One region of the Pseudomonas sp. LBUM1660 genome, then DNA from elsewhere that is predicted to be linked to it. Evidence: predicted binding sites of a transcription regulator. Region 1 holds the regulator's gene; each other region holds the start of a gene.
What was found. The regulator FliA, encoded in region 1, starts transcription of late flagellar genes. The targets are predictions, from matches to a motif close to CTAAAGTTTNNNNNNNNNNNGCCGNTAA.

Region 1 (5,482 bases):
GGCCGGTTTTTCCGGTGGCGGCGCGGACGGTGCGCGGGCTGGAGCCGGTGCAGCGGCAGCCGCCGGTTTCGGCGCTTCGGCTTTCGGCTCGGGTGCCTTGGCAACCGGTTTGGGCGCAGCAGCCTTGGCGACTGGAGCAGCCACCGCAGCACCTGTGCCGACTTCGGTGAACTTGCCTTTGCCATGCAATTCGTCGAGCAGCGATTCGAACTCGTGATCGGAGATCAGATCACCGCCGGCCGCTTTAGCGGTTGGCGCAGCCGAGGCAGGTACGGCGGCAATGGCCGATTCCAGCGCATCCACCGCAAAGTTGCCCTTGCCGTGCAACTGGTCGAGCAGTGCTTCGAATTCGTCGTCGGTAATATCAGAGCTGTCGCCGGCCGCTTTCGGTGCCGCCGGTGCAGCGGGCGCTGCCACCGCATCAACCGCGAACTGGCCTTTGCCGTGCAGTTGATCGAGCAACGACTCGAACTCGGCATCGGTAATTTCGTCGCTGGCCGCGGACTCGGCAGCCGCCACTGGAGCAACCGCCGGCGCTTCGGCTTGAGCCTTGACGGCGTTCAGCGAGTCCAGCAGTTGTTCAAATTCGTTATCAGTGATGTCGCCCGATTCTTCAGCGGCAGGTGCTTCGACCACTTCAGCCACCGGTGCAGATTCATCAGCTGTTTGCGGCTCGGCCAGACGGGCCAGTGCCGCGAGCAATTCAGGCGTGGCAGCCGTAATCGGGCTGCGTTCGCGAACTTCGGTGAACATGCTGTTCACTGCGTCCAGCGCTTCGAGAACCACGTCCATCAGTTCCGAGTCGACGCGACGTTCACCCTTGCGCAGGATGTCGAACACGTTCTCGGCGATGTGACAGCACTCCACCAGCTCGTTGAGCTGGAGGAAGCCGGCGCCCCCTTTTACAGTGTGAAAACCGCGAAAAATTGCATTGAGCAAATCCGCATCATCCGGTCGGCTTTCAAGCTCGACCAGCTGTTCGGACAGTTGCTCTAGAATCTCGCCGGCCTCAACCAGGAAATCCTGAAGGATCTCTTCATCGGCGCCGAAGCTCATTAAGGGGGTGCTCCTACAGGTCTAAAAACCTAAAAAACCTAAAATGCTAAAACTCTAAAATCCTAGGCTGGATAACAAATCGTCCACATCGTCCTGACCGGACACAACGTCTTCTCTTTTATCGGCATGAATCTGCGGACCTTCACCCTGAGAGAGATGTTTTTGCGGATCTTTTTCAGCAAGCATCGCATCACGGTCATGTTCGATACCCGCAAAGCGGTCTACCTGACTGGCCATGAGCACGAGCTTGAGCAGGTTGCTTTCAACTTCGGTGACCAATTGGGTCACGCGCTTGATCACCTGACCGGTGAGGTCCTGGTAATCCTGGGCCAACAGAATGTCGTTGAGGTTGCTCGACACCGTGCGATTGTCATCGCTGCTGCGCGTCAGGAAACCGTCGACGCGCCGGGCCAGTTCGCGGAACTCTTCAGCCCCGACTTCGCGACGCATGAACCGCCCCCAATCCGTGCTCAACGCCTGGGCTTCTTCGCTCAGGCGGTTGACCAGCGGCGTGGCGTTTTCCACCAAGTCCATTGTGCGGTTGGCGGCGGCCTCGGTCAGCTTGACCACATACCCCAGACGCTCGGTGGCGTCCGTGATCTGCGACACTTCCTCGGCTTGCGGCATGTTTGGGTCAATCTGGAAATTGACGATCGCGCTATGCAGCTCGCGAGTGAGCTTGCCCACTTCCTGATACAGGCCGCGGTCACGGGTCTGATTGAGCTCATGGATAAGTTGCACAGCGTCGCCGAACCTGCCTTTTTCAAGGCTTTCGACCAGTTCGACCGCGTGTTTTTTCAGGGTCGATTCAAAATCGCCCAGTGAAGATTCTTTATGCTCCATAGCTCCCCCGTGGCGCAGTGGATCAACCGATGCGTTCGAAAATCTTCTCGATTTTTTCTTTCAACGCCTGGGCCGTGAAGGGTTTGACCACATAGCCGTTAACACCGGCCTGGGCCGCTTCGATAATCTGCTCGCGCTTGGCTTCGGCAGTCACCATCAGCACCGGCAGGTGCTTGAGCTTTTCATCGGCGCGCACGTGACGCAGCAGATCGATACCGGTCATGCCAGGCATGTTCCAGTCCGTTACCAGAAAGTCGATGCTCCCGCTGTTGAGAACCGGAATGGCAGTAGTGCCATCGTCGGCCTCGACCGTGTTGGTGAACCCAAGGTCACGCAACAGGTTTTTTATGATCCGCCGCATCGTTGAGAAGTCATCAACGATGAGGATTTTCATGTTCTTGTCCAATTCGACCTCCAAGCAGTCTTAAACGCGCCCAGCACCTGGACGCGCCATTTCAATCAATCCGGCAATCCACTCGATGACTGTCTGGAGCACAACAGATCGCGACCGGTGCAGTTCAACACTCCACCGGCCTCGTTCGCAGTGTCCCCACACTGCCTTCAGCGCGCTCGCCACTCCCCCAAACGCCCCCGCAAACGGGCCGCGCACTGGCTATGTAACTGGCTGACCCGCGATTCGCTGACCCCCAGGACCTCACCGATTTCCTTGAGGTTCAGCTCTTCGTCGTAGTACAGCGCCAACACCAGTCGCTCACGCTCCGGCAAATTGGCAATCGCGTCCGCCAGCGCGGCCTGGAAGCGTTCATCTTCCAGATCGCGTGACGGCTCAAGATGTGCACTCGCGCCATCCTCGTGCAGCCCTTCGTGTTCGCCGTCCTGCAACAGATCGTCGAAACTGAATAACCGGCTGCCCAGGGTGTCGTTCAAAATCCCGTAATAATCGTCGAGACTCAATTGGAGTTCGGCCGCAACCTCATGATCTTTAGCGTCACGACCGGTTTTAGCTTCAATCGAGCGAATTGCGTCGCTGACCATGCGGGTATTGCGGTGAACCGAACGTGGCGCCCAGTCCCCCTTGCGTACTTCATCGAGCATCGCGCCGCGGATTCGAATGCCCGCGTAGGTCTCGAAACTCGCGCCTTTGCTGGCGTCATATTTGGTCGACACTTCAAGCAGGCCGATCATCCCGGCCTGGATCAGGTCTTCAACCTGAACACTGGCCGGCAGACGGGCCAGCAAGTGGTAAGCAATGCGTTTGACCAGTGGCGCGTAACGCTCGATCAGCTCGTACTGCGCGTCACGTGCCGACTTCTTGTAGAGGTTGTAGCCACTGGCTGTCATAGGACGGGTCCTGCGGTCTGTTGCACGAGGCGCTCGACGAAAAACTCCAGGTGCCCACGCGGGTTGGCAGGCAGCGGCCAGGTGTCGACCTTCTGCGCGATCGCCTTGAACGCCAGGGCGCACTTGGAACGAGGGAAGGCTTCGTAGACGGCGCGCTGCTTCTGCACGGCCTTGCGCACGCTTTCGTCGTATGGCACTGCGCCGACGTATTGTAGGGCGACGTCGAGGAAGCGATCTGTGACCTTGGTCAACTTGGCGAACAGGTTGCGACCTTCCTGCGGGCTCTGAGCCATGTTGGCCAGGACGCGGAAGCGGTTCATGCCGTAATCGCGGTTCAGCAGTTTGATCAGCGCGTAGGCATCGGTGATCGAGGTCGGCTCGTCGCACACCACCAGCAAGACTTCTTGTGCTGCGCGAACGAAACTGACTACCGAGTCACCAATACCCGCAGCGGTGTCGATCACCAATACGTCGAGGTTGTCGCCGATATCGCTGAAGGCCTGGATCAGGCCGGCGTGCTGGGCCGGGCTCAGATGAACCATGCTCTGCGTGCCGGACGCGGCCGGAACGATGCGAATACCGCCAGGGCCCTGCAACAGAACGTCGCGCAGCTCACAGCGGCCTTCGATCACGTCGGCCAGGGTACGTTTGGGTGTCAGCCCCAACAGGACGTCGACGTTCGCCAGCCCCAGATCGGCGTCCAGCAGCATGACGCGCCGGCCGAGTTCAGCTAGAGCCAGGGACAAGTTCACTGACACGTTAGTCTTCCCGACGCCACCTTTGCCGCCGGTCACCGCGATCACCTGTACGGGATGCATGCTGCCCATGTTATTTCTTTACCTTGTCTTGCATAGACGGAGGCCACATTACTGGCTGCGCGCTCATAAAATGAACAATGCATGGCAGACCATCGATGTAGGTACAAAAACTGTTCATTAGTACCTCAGCCAACCTGCTTGGTCGGGCTGTGGTAAATATCAGCGAACATGTCAGCCATGGCTTCTTCGCTGGGTTCTTCTTGCATTTGCACGCTTACGGCGCGACTGACCAACTGATGACGACGCGGCAGATGCAAATCATCCGGAATACGCGGGCCATCGGTCAGGTAAGCCACCGGCAATTCATGACTGATCGCCAGGCTCAACACCTCGCCCAGACTTGCCGTTTCATCCAGTTTAGTCAGGATGCAGCCAGCGAGCCCGCAGCGCTTGTAACTGTGATAAGCGGCCGTTAGAACCTGTTTCTGGCTGGTGGTTGCCAAAACCAAATAATTTTTTGACTTGATGCCACGTCCGGCCAGGCTTTCGAGCTGCATACGCAGGGCTGGATCGCTGGCCTGAAGCCCGGCGGTATCGATCAGCACCACGCGTTTGCGCAACAACGGATCCAGCGCCTGCACCAGCGATTGGCCCGGATCGACATGGGTTACCGACACGTTGAGAATCCGGCCCAGCGTCTTCAATTGTTCCTGAGCACCGATACGGTAGCTGTCCATGCTCACCAGCGCGATGTTTTGCGCGCCGTATTTGAGCACGTAGCGGGCCGCGAGCTTGGCCAGGGTGGTGGTCTTGCCCATGCCGGCAGGGCCGACCATGGCAATCACGCCGCCCTCTTCCAGTGGCTCGACTTCCGGAGTGGCAATCATCCGCGCCAGGTGTGCCAGCAACATGCGCCAGGCCTGACGGGGCTCGTCAATGTCGGCAATCATCGCCAGCAAGTCGCGAGACAACGGGCCGGACAGGCCGATGCGTTGCAGGCGACGCCAAAGATTGGCCTGGGCCGGACGGCTGCCTTGCAGCTGATTCCAGGCCAGGGAGCCGAGTTGTACTTCCATCAGTTCGCGCAGGCTGTTGAGTTCGAAACGCATCGAATCGAACGCCCGTGGATCGACGCCCCCAGCGGCAGGTGCCGGGGCTGGCGCCGAGCGACGAGGTTCGGCATACGTCGGCTCGATCAGCGGCTCGGCGGCGGTCAACGGCAGGCCGGCGAACAACTGGCGATTGGTGGTCTTGTCGCCTTCGGTTTCGCCTTCGCCACGCAGGCTCAATTCGGCCTGGGCGGTGACGATCCGCGACTGGGTCTTGCGCAGCTCATCCTCGAGTTCCATGTTCGGAACACGCGGGGCCAGCGCCGACAATTTGTAATCCAGGGCAGCCGTCAGCTCGACACCACCGGCGATCCGGCGATTGCCAATAATGGCGGCATCAGCGCCCAGCTCATCACGAACCAGTTTCATGGCCTGACGCATATCGGCGGCGAAAAAACGCTTAACTTGCATAAA
Region 2 (5,482 bases), 1.4 Mb from region 1:
CACCTGATCGATGGATGCGACCTGTTCGGCCAATTCGCCAACGGCACTGGCGGCGATGCCGATTTCGTCGGACATGCTTTCGATATGCCGGATCGAACCACCGACCACTTCCCGCGCCTGCATCGCTTCATCCCGGGCGCTCTGCGAAGCGACGGCGGCGTTACCCGCGTTCTGGGCGATTTCCTGCACGGTCAGGCCCATTTCGTGGACGGCGGTGGCGACCATATCGGTCATTTCCTGCTGACGACCGGAGCGTTCGGCGGTGTTGTCCACGACCTTCGCCACTTGGCTGACCGCCGTGCGCAAACGCTCGCTGGTGGTCAGCACCTCGCCGATCATTTCGCGCTGGCTGTCGAGGAATCGATTGAAGCCGCGCGCCAGGTCACCCAGCTCATCGGCGCGACTGGAATCTAACCGATGGGTCAAATCTCCCCCACCGCTACCGATGGCTACCAGCGCGGCTGTTACCTGACGGATCGGCCGCACCAGCCCACGGGCCAGCAACACCACCAGTAACAGACACACCAGCGCCACCGCCAAACCAATTCCGCTGCTCATCCACATGGCGCGACGGGCTTCGGCGTAGATCTGCGACTGCGGCACTTCGGCCACCAGGGTCCAGCCCAGATCCCGTAACGGCAGGCTTAACGCCAGATAATCTTCGCCATCGCGGACAAAGCTGCTGTGGGTGGCAGATGCTTTTGAGCTAGAAAGTTGACCCATGACCGCTTGCGCAGCGGGCGAGCCGATTTGCTCGGCCAAGGTGCGCTTGCCGCTGAATTGCGCCTCAGGGTGAACCTGGATCAAACCGTCGGAACGCACGAGATAGACCTTGCCGCGCTCACCGAAGTTGAAGTTGTGGATCAGTTCCGACAGCTCTTTCATGCTTAACCCAAGCCCGGCAACACCCACGACTTTACCGGCCTGCTCGACCTTGAGGTCGATGAACAGCGCCAACTCTCCGGTCGCGGTGTCATTGTCGATATTGAGGGTGCGCGGCTGGTTGCTGTCGAGGAATGCGTAGAACCAGGCGTCTTTGGGATTGGAACGGCTGAGGGTCCGGTCCAGGCCTTTTTCAGTGAAGTAATGGTTTGAAGCCGTGCCGACGATCAGCGCGGTGAAGGCCTTGTGTTCGGCGCGGATACCTTCCAGATACTCGACGAACGCGGCGGTTTGAGCACCGTTTTCACCCTCGGCCAGCCAGTCGCGCACCATGCTGTTGCTGGCGATGTCCTTGGCGGCGGTGAGGGGTTGGACGAGGACTCGTTCGATGTCGTTGCGCATCGCTTCGATGCTCGACGGCAGTGCCTGTTCGACCAGATAGCTCTGGGCGAGGCGGTTGACCACGAGGGTATAAATGCCAACCACGATCAGAATACTGACCAGCAGGGCAGTGCCCATACTCAGGATTAACTGCCATTGAATACTGCGTCGCCAGAACTGCATGGAGCACCCCCAAAGAATAAGAGGCTGAAACACTGCAACAGCCGTGCCGATTGTATACAACTCAAACGACAATCTATTCTTTGGTTGTGCGCAAAGCCGATCAGGCCTGATTGATCGTCTTGGAGATCACTTCAACCGTGGCGCTGACTTGCTCTTGGTAACGGTCGAGTTCCTGCTTGTGCTGCTTTTGCATTTCAATCTGCTGGGAACACAGATTCATCGCAGCCAGCACCAGCAGTCGGTCACCGATCAGCGTCGGGTACTTCCTTTTGGTGTCGGCCAAGGCAGCTTTCAACATCATCGCGGCGTCCAGCAGGGTTTGCTCTTCCCCGGCCGGCGCCTTGATCGAATAGTCCTCCCCCAGGATCGAGACGACTTTTACCCCTGCGGCGCCATGATTCATGCGCTGACCGGGCCGGCGCTGACGCGCTCAACCAGGGCCTGGATGCGGGCCGCGGTGGCGCCTTGTTTCTCTTCCTGTTCCATCAGGTTCAGTTGCAGGCTTTCGTTTTCATCCTTGGCCTGGGCCAGTTCTGCGCTCAGGGTCTGGTTGGTGGCGAGCAAGGTCTGGTTCTGTTGCACCAGGTCGCTGACCAGCTGTTCCAATTGGCTAAGGGATGCTTCCAACATTTTGATTTTCCAAGCATTTTCAAAGGGCGCGTACGATAAAGAAAAGTCATCATGGATGCCAGGGTTATTCAGGCGCAAAGCCTTGATTTTCCTGGCGGACGGCCTTCCTCGCGAGCTTTAAAGACTGTGATTGGCGGATCTGGTTCCTGCACTTCGTCGCCGGGGCCCTTGTGCGACAAAAACGCGCAGGCACTCAAGACTTTAGTCGCATGACCGATAAGTCACTCATACGTCAGCTTCAGCGCCGCACGGGTGCGCTCACTTTGGTAAACAGCATGTCCCTTCGTAATATGAATATCGCACCGCGGGCGTTCCTCGGTTTCGCCCTGATTGGCGGTTTGATGCTGGTTTTGGGGGTGTTTGCCTTGAACCAGATGAGCAAGATTCGAGGCGCCGGCGAGAACATCGTCGAGAGCAGCGTGCCGAGCATCAAAGCGCTGGATGAGTTCACCCAACTGACCCTGCGCCTTCGGGTTCTGTCCTATCGCTTGTTGACCAACCGCGAACCCGACGTGCAGCAAAAAACCATCGAGCTGTTCGACCAGCGCAACCAGCAGATCCGCGCCGCACAGACAGAGTATGAAAAATTCATCAGCAGCCCTGACGAGCGTGCGGCTTACGACCAATACGTGCAGTTGCTTGGCCAGTACCGTCAGCTTGAAGACCGGATGAAGAGTCTGTCGCGCAACAACCAGGTGGAAGAACTGCGCACCTTGCTCAACACCGATCTGTTGAACAACTCTGAAGCCGTCAACGCCGTGCTCAACCGCCTGATGCTGATCAACAACCAACAGGCGGTCGACCTTAATCAGCAAGCAACGGATCAGTATTCCTCGGCGTTCACCCTGGTCGTCACCCTGCTGGTGATCGCCACCGGCCTGACACTGCTGTTCGCCTGGCTCCTGACCAACAGCATTACCAAGCCGATAGCCAACGCCTTGAGCGCGGCCGAAGAAATCGCCGAGGGCAACCTGACGCGCCCGATTCATGTCGATGGCGAAGATGAAGCCGGCCGCTTGCTGCTGGCCATGTCGAAGATGCAGGAAAAGCTGCGTGACACCCTGCAGCGGATTTCCGGCTCAGCCACGCAACTGGCGTCCGCCGCTGAAGAACTCAACAGTGTCACCGACGAAAGCGCTCGTGGCCTGACCCAGCAGAACAACGAAATCGAACAGGCCGCCACCGCCGTCAATGAAATGACCAGCGCCGTGGAAGAGGTCGCACGCAACGCCGTGAGCACGTCCGAAGCCTCGAAGAACGCCACCACCTCGGCCGGCGACGGTCGTGACCTGGTGCAGGAAACCGTCAGCGCCATCGAACGCATGAGCGCCGATGTGCAGAGCACCGCGACCCTGATTGGCGACCTGGCCAACGAGTCCCGTGACATCGGTAAAGTGCTGGACGTGATTCGCGGTCTGGCTGACCAGACCAACTTGCTGGCATTGAACGCAGCCATTGAAGCCGCGCGTGCCGGTGAAGCCGGACGTGGCTTCGCGGTGGTGGCGGATGAGGTACGTGCACTGGCGCATCGCACTCAGCAGTCGACCAGCGAGATCGAACGCATGATCGGCAGCATCCAGAGCGGCACCGAACACGCGGTGGACTCGATGCGCAACAGCACCGAACGTGCTGAGTCGACCTTGAACATTGCCCGCGGTGCAGGTCTTTCGCTGGACACCATCAACAGCGCCATTGTCGAGATCAACGAGCGCAACCTGGTAATCGCCAGCGCGGCTGAAGAACAGGCGCAGGTCGCCCGTGAAGTGGATCGCAATCTGGTGAACATCCGTGATTTGTCGGTGCAATCGGCGACCGGGGCGAATCAGACGAGTGCGGCGAGCAATGAGTTGTCGCGATTGGCGCTGGACCTGAACAACATGGTTGGGCGGTTTAGCCTGTAAACAGCGACACCTTCTCTGTGGCCAGGCGATTTATCTGTGGCTGAGGGATTTATCTGTGGTGAGGGGATTTATCCCCGTTCGGCGGCGAAGCCGTCGCAAGATCTGTTTGCGGTGTGTGCCTGAAAGAACGCAGGGGGCCGCTCCGCAGCCCAACGGGGATAAATCCCCTCGCCACAGGGATCAAGCTCAACCCGAGTGACGTTGTCGCTGCTGCAAAAGCTTTTTGACAGCATCACATTTCAACAGGTTAGAATCGCTGGCACGCAGACTGCATGGTCAGTTTGTGCCCGCCTTTCAGCTTTCTGGAGTACTGCCTTTGAATGCGACGACCATCAACAGCCTGTTCTTGATCGGCGCGTTGCTGGTAGGTGCGAGCATTCTGGTGAGCTCACTTTCCTCGCGCCTCGGCATCCCGATTCTGGTGATCATCCTCGCCGTGGGCATGGCCGCTGGCGTCGACGGCGGCGGCATTATCTTTGATAACTACCCAACGGCTTATCTGGTCGGCAACCTCGCCCTCGCGGTGATCCTGCTCGATGGCGGCTTGCGCACCCGCGTATCCAGCTTTCGCGTGGCGTTGTGGCCGGCGTTGTCGCTGGCCACGGTCGGGGTGTTGATAACCACCGCGCTGACCGGCATGGTCGCCGCCTGGCTGTTCAATCTGAACATGATTCAGGGCCTGCTGATCGGCGCCATTGTCGGCTCCACCGACGCCGCAGCGGTGTTCTCACTGCTGGGCGGCAAAGGCCTGAACGAGCGGGTCACCGCCAGCCTCGAAATCGAATCCGGCAGCAACGACCCGATGGCGGTGTTTCTTACTGTCACGCTGATCGACATGCTCGCCAGCGGCCAGACCGGCCTGCACTGGAGCCTGCTCGGGCACTTCGTGCGTGAGTTCGGCATCGGTGCCGTGATCGGCCTCGGCGGTGGCTGGGTCATGCTGCAATTGGTCAACCGGATCAACCTCGCCAACGGCCTCTACCCGATTCTGGTGATTGCCGGCGGCCTGGCCGTCTTCGCCCTGACCAACGCCCTGCACGGCAGCGGCTTCCTGGCGGTTTATCTCTGCGGCCTGGTGATCGGCAATCGTCCGGTGCGCAGCCGCCACGGCATTCTGCACATGCTCGACGGCATGGCCTGGCTGGCGCAGATCGGCATGTTCCTGGTGCTGGGGCTGCTGGTGACGCCGCATGACCTGCTGCCCATCGCCCTGCCCGCTCTGGGTCTGGCGCTGTGGATGATTCTGTTTGCGCGGCCTCTGTCGGTGCTGGTCGGCCTGCTGCCGTTCAAGGCGTTCCATGGCCGCGAAAAGGCGTTTATTTCCTGGGTCGGCCTTCGCGGCGCGGTCCCGATCATTCTGGCGGTGTTCCCGCTGATGGCCGGCCTGCCAAATGCCCAGCTCTACTTCAACCTCGCCTTCTTTATCGTGCTGGTGTCGCTGCTGGTGCAGGGCACGAGCCTGCCGTGGGTGGCGAAGCTTTTGAAAGTGACCGTTCCGCCGGAGC
Region 3 (5,482 bases), 1.2 Mb from region 1:
GCGCCGTACCTGGCGCGGGCTCAGTGGATCATCATGCAAACGCCCTACCCGCTGGGCCCCGAGGAACTGCAGGCGTTGCTGAAACGTTCCCACCAATTGGTGGTGAGCAAGCTACCCAAGCGCACCCAGGTCAGCTTGCTGCTTTAAAATCCTTTCTTTTAGAACAATGCAAACAGATGGGCGCCGAGGAACAGCTGGTCGATCCAGAACACCTGGTGCATCAGCACAATGAGCCAGAACACCAGCTGAAACGAGACCTTGCGGGTCTTGTGCCGAAACACTTGCTGGGCCAGCAAGGCACCCGGCCAACCGCCCGCCAGCTCCACCGCGTGCAACACGTTCTCCGGTGTCCGCCAGCTGTCGGCGCGAGCCTTGCGCTTGTCGCTCCAGTACAGAAAGAACGCCAGCACGCTGACGATACCGTAGGCCGCAAGCGGAATCAGCGATACCCCCTGCAGCCACAACGACATCGAGCCCGTCAGCGGCAGCGCGCACAGGATCGCCAACACCAGCAGTTTCAGCCGAGGATGCTGGACCCGCTCGCCCCCAGACCTGCGTCCGGGGTTGTTGCGCGCGCTGGAGTCATTCATGGGCGTGCGGCGGCCCAATCGACCCAACCGAACTGCCAGGTGGCCAGGATGAACAGGCCGAACGCGATGCGATACCAGGCGAACGCCGCGTAGCTGTGAGTGCCGATGAACACCAGCAAGCCTCTGACGGCAATCATCGCGAAGATGAACGCGGTGACGAACCCGATCGCGAACACCGGAAGATCAGCCGGCACGAACAGGTCGCGGTATTTGTAGCCTGAATACACCGCCGCACCGACCATGGTCGGCATCGCCAGGAAGAACGAGAACTCGGTGGCCGTCTTGCGCGACAGCCCGAACAACAAGCCGCCAATGATGGTCGAGCCAGAACGCGAGGTCCCGGGAATCATGGCCAGGCACTGGGCGAAACCGACTTTCAAGGCGTCTTTCCAGGTGATTTCGTCGACCGTGTGGGCATGCACTTCGTGCTGACGCTGCTCCGCCCACAACATCACGACCCCACCCACGACCAAGGCCGTGGCTACGGTGATCGGGTTGAACAGGTATTCGTGGATCAGATCGGCAAAAATCACCCCCAACACCACTGCGGGCAGGAAAGCGATCAACAGGTTTGCGGTAAAACGCCGGGCGTTTGGTTGTGTCGGCAAGCCGACGACCACGTCGAAGATCTTGCGGCGAAACTCCCACACCACCGCAAGGATCGCCCCGAGCTGGATAATGATATTGAAGGCCATGGCGCGCTCGCCACCAAAGTTGAGCAAGTCCGCCACAATGATTTGGTGGCCGGTACTGGAAATGGGCAAAAACTCCGTCAGCCCTTCTACAACGCCTAGAATCAATGCCTGCAAGGCGGTCCAAAGTTCCATCAATCCCCCAAAGGCGATGCGCCAAGGCATGCCCCATTAGTTTTTTTTAAGCGTTCATCGCGCCAAGCGTAGCTGAAGTCCCGCGCGCAAAGGATCCAGACGGAGCGGTAAAAATTCCGTGAAAAATCAACTTGGATTCAGGTTTTTCCGCGCGGGGCCGAAATCCTATCAGACAAGCCCGGATAACGCTGCCGCGTAATGAGACTTGGGTCGCATATGCCCGACCGGCAAAGCATGGTTGGATGCTGGCAATCGTTTATTACAAGAAAAAGAAATCGGAGTGACAGCGTTATGAACAGCTTGCGCAGTGTGTCGATCAGCCGACGCTTGTGGCTCATCTTGGTCGTGTCGGTGGTGATGTTACTGACTTTGGGCGTGTTGATGCTCAAGCAGACCCATAGCGACCTTTACCAAGCAAAAGCCCAGAAAACCCAGCACGTGGTGCAGACCGCCAGCGGCATTCTGACTTACTACCACGGCCTGGAAACCGCCGGCACGCTCACCCGCGATGCCGCTCAGAAGCAGGCCCTGACCACCGTGCGCGGGCTGCGTTATGACCAGAACGACTATTTCTGGATCAACGATCTGACGCCAGTGATGGTGATGCACCCCGCCAACCCAAAACTCGATGGGCAGAACCTCTCGGCAATCCGCGACCCGGACGGTTTTGCACTGTTCAACGAAATGGTGGCCGTCGCCAAGGCGAAAGGCGCTGGCACGGTCAACTACCGCTGGCCTAAGCCGGGCGCCAGCGACCCGGTCGGAAAAACCTCCTACGTCAAATTGTTCGAACCTTGGGGCTGGGTGATCGGCTCCGGCGTGTACATCGATGACATGCAGGCCGAGTTCTATGGCCAGGTCTGGAAAGCGTCTTTTGTCGGCCTGGTGATTGCGCTGATCATGGCGTTGCTGGTGATCATGATCGCTCGCAGCATCGTGCGTCCGCTGCAGGCCACGGTGAACGCCATGGCCAATATCGCCAGCGGTGAAAGCGACCTGACCCGCAACCTCGACACCCATGGCCAGGATGAAGTCACTCAGTTGGCCCGGCATTTCAATGCCTTTACCGCCAAACTGCGCCTGGTCATCAGTGAGTTGCAAGTGTCCGCCAGTGCCCTGGGACAGTCGTCCAGAGAACTGGGCAACGACGCCACCCAGGCCCAGCAACGCAGTCAGCAACAGTCCCAGCAAATGGAGCTGGTGGCGACCGCGATCAACGAAGTGACTTATGGCGTGCAGGACGTGGCCAAGAATGCCGAGCATGCGGCCAGCGAAATGCGCGATGCCGAATCCCAGGCGCAGCAGGGGCAGATCAACATTGATGGCAGCTTGCAGCAGATCGACAAACTGTCCGGCACCATCGATCAAGCCGTGGAAGTGATTCGCACCCTGGCGGCTGAAAGCACCCAGATTGGCAGTGTCCTGGAGGTGATCCGCTCCATCGCCGAGCAAACCAACCTGCTGGCCCTCAACGCCGCCATCGAGGCCGCCCGTGCGGGTGAGCAAGGTCGAGGCTTTGCGGTGGTGGCCGATGAAGTGCGCCTGTTGGCCCAGCGTACCCAGAAGTCCACGGCGGAAATCCAGTCGATGATCGAACGCCTGCAAACGCACTCCGAAGCGGCGGTCAAAGTGATCGGCGACAGCAGCCGAGCCTCGCAACTGACCATCGAACAGGCCGGTCTGGCCGGCGCCAGCCTGAATGCAATCGGCCAGGCGCTGCGCAACCTCAACGGGCTGAACGCATCGATCGCCAGTGCGACCCTGCAACAAGCCCATGTGGTGGAAGACATCAATCAGAACGTCACCCAGGCCGCGGGGTTATCCCACAGCACCGCGCTGGCAGCGGAGCAGTCGAGCGTGGCCAGTGTGCGGCTCAAGGATTTGAGCGAGCAGTTGAACGGCCTGCTCAAACAGTTCCGGGTGTAACAACGCCCTTGTAGCAGCTGCCGAGCAGCGCGAGGCTGCGTTCGGCGACGCAGTCGTCGTAAACCCTGCGAACGCGGTTTTACTGGTAAACCGCGGGGGCTGATTTCACGACGACTGCGTCGCCGAACGCAGCCTCACGCTGCTCGGCAGCTGCTACAGACCGCGTGAGCCGGTTCTACTTGGCGTCGCCTGCCGGTACAATCCGCCACCCTCTTTCGTTTTCCCCAAGGAACCTCCATGTCCGGGCTTGAACTGTTTGCCGCCACCCTCGGCGTGATTGCCGTCTGGTTGACGGTCAAACAGAACCCTTGGTGCTGGCCCATCGGCCTGGTCATGGTGCTGCTTTATAGCTGGATCTTTTTTGAAGTGAAGCTGTATTCGGACATGCTCCTGCAAGTGATCTACGCCGCTCTGCAGCTCTACGGCTGGTGGCAATGGACCCGCGCGGGTGAGGCGAATACCGGCCGGCAGGTCAGCCGGCTCGATGGGAAATCGATAGCATTGGGCCTTGCGGCCGGCGCCCTCGGCAGTCTGCTGCTGGGCGCCGCCATGGCGCACTGGACAGATGCCGCCCAGCCGTGGCTTGACGCCGCGCTGACCGGGTTCAGCCTTGTGGCGCAGTTATGGATGGCGCAAAAACGCGTGCAATGCTGGCCGTTGTGGATCGCCGTCGATGTGATTTTCGTCGGGCTGTTCATTTATAAAGACATGTACTTGACCGCCGCCCTCTATGCACTGTTCCTGCTGCTGGCCGTTCAAGGTTGGCGTGAATGGCGCGCCGACCCGGCCTTGCGCGCATGAAGGTGCTGGTGCTCGCGGGCCCGGAATCCAGCGGTAAAAGCTGGCTTTCAGGCGAGATTCACGCCAATTTTGGCGGCATATTGGTCGGTGAGTACGTTCGGCACTTTATCGAAAGCGAAGCCCGCGAAACCCGCTACGATGACATTTCAGCGATTGCGCATGGCCAGCTGACCTGGGAAGACGAAGCACGTGCCAGGCAACCGTCACTGCTGATTCTCGATACGCACCTCTTGAGTAATATCCTTTGGAGTTGCACCTTGTTTGGCGCTTGCCCGACATGGATAGAGCAAGCATTGCTGGCACGGCACTACGACCTGCATTTGCTGCTGAGCCCTGAAACTGTGCCTTGGCATGACGACGGGCAGCGTTGCCAACCGCAACTGGCAGAGCCAGGCGTTTTTCCAGGCCAGCCGTGAATGGCTTGACCTGCACCGCCAACCTTGTCAGGTATTGCAAGGTGACTGGAAACAGCGCAAGGACGCGGCATTCGAAGCAGTGACGCGCTTGCTCAACGCCTGACCCGCAGAACCCGCCCTGCCGCAACTGTCCACTCCTGAAACACCCATTCCTGCGCAAACCCGCGTGCTAAAGCACCCCGAGTGTTCCAGCCAGAAAGTGTTAAGCCACTGATACAACCAGCCTTCAACGCCCCTGACGAGCAATGCCGCCCGCATCGGCCGCGCTTTGGCGTGGCTCTGTCTCAGTGGCGTTACAAAATTTTTTTGACTACCTCGACAATTAAATCCAACCCACTGTTTATAAAAGAAAACCAGAAAGCGGCACACCTTCTGCTCTCTACCTCGCAACGCTGATAAGGGCCAGCGTTCACTTACAGAAGGAATTGCCGCCGTGGGGAAATTTGATAAGCGCATCTTTAGCTTCCTGCTGATCGGATGCGCACTGGGCTCAAGTGTCTGCCTGCCTGTACAGGCTGAAAACGGCATCATTCTTATCAAACGTGATGTCCAACCGCGCAACGCAACTATTCCACCGTTGATTCCCGACCCTAACCCCACGACCGTCAACGCCAACCCGTCCAGACAAATCCTCCAGCAAACAAACGAATTGAGCGACGGCGACTTTGCCAACGTTGCCAGTGGTGCAGGCATCAACCGCCTGGTCACTCAGAACACCAACAACCTGGGCGGCAACATCAGCAACCAGAGCCAACTTTCCAACCTCCCTGCCGGACGTTCGGGAAATGCGGGCAACGGTATTGCCAATATGGTCAATTCAAACGTCCAGCAAGGCCTGGGTGCTCTGAAAATCATGACGGGAGACCGTTAAGATGAATCGTTCGCTGCTGATGATCGCTATGTTTTGCAGTGCATCGACCTT
Region 4 (5,482 bases), 2.8 Mb from region 1:
TCAGGCTTGCTGAGTACGTACCTGGGCTTGCGCCTGGCGGCGGATAACGTCGACAGCTTGTGGGTCGGTGCGTTGATGGCGGCCAACTATTTCGGCCTGGTGCTGGGCGGCAAGATCGGTCACCGACTGATCGCCCGGGTCGGGCATATTCGGGCCTATTCAGCCTGCGCGGGGATTGTTGGTGCGGCGGTGCTCGGCCACGGCCTGATCGACTGGCTGCCTGCCTGGATTTTTCTGCGGGTGATCGTCGGTCTGGGCATGATGTGCCAGTACATGGTTATCGAGAGCTGGCTCAATGAGCAGGCTGAAGCCTCACAGCGTGGGGCGGTGTTCAGCGGCTACATGATCGCCTCGTATCTGGGGCTGGTGCTGGGTCAGCTGATTCTGGTCATGCACCCGGCGCTGGGCCTGGAATTGCTGATGCTGGTCGCCTTGTGCTTCGCGCTGTGCCTGGTGCCGGTGGCACTGACCCGGCGGATTCACCCGGCACCGCTGCATCCCGCGCCAATGGAGCCGCGCTTCTTCATCAAGCGGGTGCCGCAGTCATTGAGCACGGTGCTGGGGGCGGGGCTGATCATTGGCTCCTTCTACGGTCTGGCGCCGTTGTATGCCTCGCAGCAAGGGCTGTCCACCGAGCAGGTCGGTCTGTTCATGGGTAGCTGCATTTTTGCCGGGCTGCTGGTGCAGTGGCCGCTGGGCTGGCTCTCCGACCGTTATGACCGGGCGTTGTTGATCCGCTGTTTTGCAGTGGTCCTGGCCCTGACCGCGTTGCCGCTGGCAATCATGCAGCAGGTGCCGCTGGAGGTTCTGTTTGTTGCCGGGTTCTTCTGTTCGCTGGTGATGTTCTGCCTGTATCCGCTGGCGGTGGCGTTCTCCAATGACCACGTCGAAGGTGATCGTCGCGTGTCCCTGACCGCGATGTTGCTGGTGACCTACGGCGTTGGCGCCAGTATCGGGCCGTTGGTGGCCGGGGTCCTGATGAAGCTGTTTGGCAGCCACATGCTGTATGCCTTCTTCAGTTTCTTCGCGTTGGTGCTGGTGTGGCGGATTCGCCCGAAAGCCGTCACCAACCTGCACCAGGTCGAAGATGCGCCGCTGCATCACGTGGCCATGCCGGACAGCATGTCGAGTTCGCCGCTGGTGGCGTGCCTTGATCCGCGGGTCGATGAGCAAGTGGTGCAGGATCAGATGCAAAACCCGATCAACCCAGAACCTGCGCCTGAACCAGAGCCAGAGCCAGAGCCAGATCCCGAAACCGATCCGCCACCAGAAGACCCGGACACGGGGCGCGAGCAAAGCTTTACCGAGGCCAGGCCTTAAGCCTGCGCATAAAAAAAACGGGCAGTCACCGCGAGGGACTGCCCGTTTTTTGTTGAAAGTGCCGTATTACATGTCGTCTTTGTCGAAGCGGCGCGCTTCACGCTGAAGCTGATAGACGAATCGTTCGACCTGGCGCTGCACCAGTCCGCTCATGTTGTGAAAGCGGATGCCGGCGAAGGTGGTGGAGATCCTTTCTTCGAAGTGCAGATAACGCAGTTCCACTGGCGCGGTCATGCTGCCAAAGGGCAGGTCGGCAATAAAGCGGTCGTAGACCTGACCCAATTGCAGCCTGGCGGTGATGTCACCTTCAAAGCGCAGCTTGCAGCCAGTGGCGGAAATGTCGAGCAGCTTGCCTCTGATCGGGAACTTGAGCTTTTCACCGCCCAGTTCGACATCCACCAGTTGCGCCAGCTTCAACGCAGCCCGGAAGGCATTGCGGCGCTGGTGGTAGACCACTTCATCGGGGAGAGTGCCACGGTAGCAGCGACCGCCACCGGACTCATCGATGGTCAGCGTGCCATTGCTTTCCCACGCAATGCGCACGCCCTCGTGGAATCCTTCAACCCGAAATGATTCGCCGGCCAGCAGATAGCGTTCGCCATCGCGAGGGACCATCTCATCCAGGGCAATCATGTTGCCGTCACGGTCGACGTCCACCAGATAGCTCTGGAAGCGCTGGTTACGTTCGTGGAACGTGATGATCAGCGGGTCATGGCTCTCTTGCAGCTGCCGCAGGTTACCGGCGATCTCCATCGGCGTGGATAGCACCTTGGGTGGCTGCGGAGAATCTTCCGCGTTTAAGGCATTGAACACGGTTCATCATTCTCCAGACAAAATATGACTGCGACTTGCCAGCATACTGCCAGCATGTGAGGCGTCTTGATAGAGCGTGCTCATTAACAGGCTCAAGCCTGACTAAGCGGGCGCGGCTTCGCTAGCTTGGAGGTTGATCCGCGGGCATCGTAAAGCGCTGGCGGTTCGCCGCCGGTGAGGATTTTCAGCTGATTGGCCGTGGCGGCCTGCTGGACCAGGATCGACTGGCCATTATTGACGTTGGCCGCTTGGCATTGAGCCAGCAGATCGGTCAGTTTCTCGCTCTGTTCCAGCAATTGATCGCCGATGCTCGACTGGCTGGCAAGTTGCTCCAGGCCACTACGATCGGTCGGCAGATTCAGGCTGGCGAGGATTTCACTGCGCTTGCGGCCATGCTGTTCAAGCAGAATGATCATTGCCTGTTTCTGCGCCAGAATATCTTCGAGCAGCGGCATGTCGCGACCGTGCAAGGCGAGGGACTCGGTTTGCAGTAACTCCAGCAAGTATTGCGCTGGAGCAAAGTCGTCGGTGATCAGTTGCAGTAAATTAGTGTCGTGCATGGCTGGCCTTGGGGTTTAAGCGTCCAAAAGCCTGGCGCAGGCCGTGGCCTAGCGCTGGGCTTCGAAGTTGAGCAGTTTGCTGGCTACACGGTTGCTGTCGACTTTATAGCTGCCATCGGCAATCGCTGCTTTCAACTCGGCCACGCGGGCGTTGTCGACGGCAGGCTGATCGCGCAGCTTGTCAGTGACCTTCTGCAACTGTTGAGCCTCATTGCTGAGGTGTACCGATTCCCCGCTTTTGGCTGTACTGGCCTGTTCGGCCGGGGTATTCAGCGGCGCGGATTTGCCGGTTTCGGCGGTTTCCTTCGCGGTGCTGGTACGCGTACTACCGGTAAGTGACGAGGAGCTGTTCAAACGGCTGAAATCGATGACCATGATAAAAAACCTCTGGGTATTTGGACGCTTGCCATGTTTTCGGCTCTCCCTGCGAAAACTTTAGGCCCATTTATCAATGAGCTTGCATGCGCCAGCGCTTGTCCTGCCTGCGGCACAGTTTAGGGAACAGCCGGGCGGCGCGCCATCTTTCACCAGCAGATCGTACTACATGGCCACTTCCACCTGGCCCGGCGCGGTGACTTGCGCCTTGATGACCCGTTGGGAGTTGAGGTTTTTCACACGAATCTGTTCACGCAGGCCGCCATTGGACAGCGCCTCGCCTGGCATACGCACGCTGAGCGTACCACTGCGGGCGGTAATCACCACTTGATCGCCCTTGCTGATGACTTCCGCCTGTTCGAGATGGACCAGCGTCAGGACCTGATTAGCGACCGTTGGTCGGGTAAGTTTCTGCCCGACAGCCTGTTCCAGGGAGGTGAAATAACCCTGGTTGATCAGGCTGATATCCCGCTCGCGCAACATGACATCGCCGGGCTCGATGACCCCGGCGCGTTTGAGCGGCCGAGTGGTGGTGACAACGTCCCGAAACAGGCGGACTTGAGCGGGTACGAAGACTGTCCAGGGTGATGTGCTGTCGCAGCGGACCTTGACTGTGACCCGCCCGATCGGGGTCGCCGGGCTCTCCAGGGTGGCTGTCAATTCCTTGTCGCACATGGGCATGCGCAGTCGCGGATCGAGCTGGTTGACCTCGATTTCGTAGCGTCCTTCCGTTTGACTGGTGGCCAAATAGTCTTCTACGGTGAACTCAAGAAAGCCCTGAGTGACGCCGATAAGCATGTCAGGCAAGGTAACCGCGTCAGCAAGGGCAGGGCTGCCAGCGTTGAACAGGCAGACGGCCGACATCGCGCAAAGCAATTTGCGGGTCATTGATGTCAGGCGTCGGAAAAATGTCGTTTCTGTGTTCATAAGAGTTAAAAAGCAAGCGCCGTGCCGTTTAGCAATGAACGTGCGTCGCAACACACTTAAGCGTTGGTGTAGGAGTCTGTGCATGGCTGGTGTAATGGATGCAGTAAACCAGCGCACGCAACTGGTTGGGCAGAATCGCCTTGAGCTGTTGTTGTTCCGTCTCGACGGTCAGCAGCTGTATGGGATCAACGTGTTCAAGGTTCGGGAAGTGCTGCAATGCCCCAAACTGACCCTGATGCCCAAGTCCAGTCCTGTCGTGTGCGGTGTGGCAAATATCCGGGGGGCGACCATTCCGATTCTTGATCTGGCAATGGCGACCGGCTCCGGGGCACTTAAAGATCAAAGCAAACCGTTCGTGATCATCACGGAGTACAACACCAAGACCCAGGGTTTCCTGGTGCGATCGGTGGAGCGCATCGTCAACATGAACTGGGAGGAGATTCATCCGCCACCCAAGGGCACGGGACGCGATCATTACCTGACGGCTGTGACTCGGGTCGACAATCAGTTAGTCGAAATCATCGACGTCGAGAAAGTGCTGGCGGAAGTGGCGCCGACACCGGAAGCGATTTCGGTCGGCGTGGTGGATGTCGAAACCCAGCACAAGGCGCTGTCCTTGCGGGTATTGACGGTCGATGACTCGTCGGTGGCGCGCAAGCAGGTGACTCGTTGCCTGCAAACGGTCGGCGTCGAAGTGGTGGCATTGAACGACGGCAGGCAAGCGCTGGATTACTTGCGCAAGCTGGTCGATGAGGGCAAGAAGCCGGAAGAAGAGTTCCTGATGATGATTTCCGACATCGAGATGCCGGAGATGGACGGGTACACCCTGACGGCCGAGATCCGCAACGACCCGCGCATGCAAAAGCTTCATATCATCCTGCATACTTCGTTGTCGGGTGTATTCAATCAGGCAATGGTCAAGAAGGTCGGCGCGGATGACTTCCTTGCCAAATTCCGTCCTGATGACCTGGCATCCCGGGTAGTTGACCGGATCAAAGCAGCAGATATCAGCTAGGGGCCTTCTGCCCCTGGTGGTTAACACGATTTAAGAGGCGGCATCTTTGTCTACGGGTAATTTGGATTTCGAACAGTTCCGGGTATTCCTGGAAAAAGCCTGTGGCATTTTGCTCGGTGAAAACAAGCAGTACCTGGTCTCGAGCCGTCTCAACAAACTGATGGAGCAGCAGGGCATCAAGTCCTTGGGTGAGCTGGTTCAGCGCATCCAGACCCAGCCGCGCAGCGGTTTGCGCGAGATGGTGGTGGATGCGATGACCACCAACGAAACCCTGTGGTTTCGTGACACCTATCCGTTTGAAGTCTTGAAGAACAAGGTGTTGCCCGAAGCGATCAAGGCGGCCCCCGGCCAGCGTCTGCGGATCTGGTCGGCGGCGTGCTCGTCGGGTCAGGAACCGTATTCGCTGTCGATGTCCATCGATGAGTTTGAGCGGGTCAACATGGGCCAGTTGAAGATGGGTGCGCAGATTGTC

Region 2: a site for FliA is predicted at 2,269-2,296, ahead of ACA068_RS02365 (methyl-accepting chemotaxis protein). Genes of this name have one in related genera too.
Region 3: a site for FliA is predicted at 1,554-1,581, ahead of ACA068_RS14690 (methyl-accepting chemotaxis protein). Genes of this name have one in related genera too.
Region 4: a site for FliA is predicted at 3,105-3,132, ahead of flgM (flagellar biosynthesis anti-sigma factor FlgM). Genes of this name have one in related genera too.

What each region holds. Positions count from the first base shown of each region.
Region 1 is NZ_CP166795.1:1,911,819-1,917,300, reverse strand. It holds gene ACA068_RS08995 (chemotaxis protein CheA) at 1-1,056, opposite strand, end outside; gene ACA068_RS08990 (protein phosphatase CheZ) at 1,111-1,899, opposite strand; gene ACA068_RS08985 (chemotaxis response regulator CheY) at 1,922-2,293, opposite strand; gene fliA (RNA polymerase sigma factor FliA) at 2,461-3,201, opposite strand; gene fleN (flagellar synthesis regulator FleN) at 3,198-4,028, opposite strand; gene flhF (flagellar biosynthesis GTPase FlhF) at 4,145-5,479, opposite strand.
Region 2 is NZ_CP166795.1:489,732-495,213, reverse strand. It holds gene ACA068_RS02385 (methyl-accepting chemotaxis protein) at 1-225, opposite strand, end outside; partial or broken gene ACA068_RS02380 (HAMP domain-containing protein) at 358-1,401, opposite strand; gene ACA068_RS02375 (cell division protein ZapA) at 1,547-1,849, opposite strand; gene ACA068_RS02370 (hypothetical protein) at 1,846-2,076, opposite strand; gene ACA068_RS02365 (methyl-accepting chemotaxis protein) at 2,352-3,977, shown strand; gene ACA068_RS02360 (potassium/proton antiporter) at 4,294-5,482, shown strand, end outside.
Region 3 is NZ_CP166795.1:3,098,062-3,103,543, reverse strand. It holds gene ACA068_RS14705 (MmcQ/YjbR family DNA-binding protein) at 1-147, shown strand, start outside; gene ACA068_RS14700 (DUF1294 domain-containing protein) at 159-590, opposite strand; gene ACA068_RS14695 (undecaprenyl-diphosphate phosphatase) at 587-1,417, opposite strand; gene ACA068_RS14690 (methyl-accepting chemotaxis protein) at 1,709-3,343, shown strand; gene pnuC (nicotinamide riboside transporter PnuC) at 3,581-4,144, shown strand; partial or broken gene ACA068_RS14680 (AAA family ATPase) at 4,141-4,663, shown strand; gene fapA (functional amyloid chaperone FapA) at 4,994-5,431, shown strand; gene fapB (fibril amyloid subunit FapB) at 5,433-5,482, shown strand, end outside.
Region 4 is NZ_CP166795.1:4,680,514-4,685,995, reverse strand. It holds gene ACA068_RS21765 (MFS transporter) at 1-1,320, shown strand, start outside; gene ACA068_RS21760 (flagellar brake protein) at 1,387-2,133, opposite strand; gene ACA068_RS21755 (flagella synthesis protein FlgN) at 2,226-2,693, opposite strand; gene flgM (flagellar biosynthesis anti-sigma factor FlgM) at 2,742-3,068, opposite strand; gene flgA (flagellar basal body P-ring formation chaperone FlgA) at 3,234-3,995, opposite strand; gene ACA068_RS21740 (chemotaxis protein CheV) at 4,078-5,010, shown strand; gene cheR (protein-glutamate O-methyltransferase CheR) at 5,057-5,482, shown strand, end outside.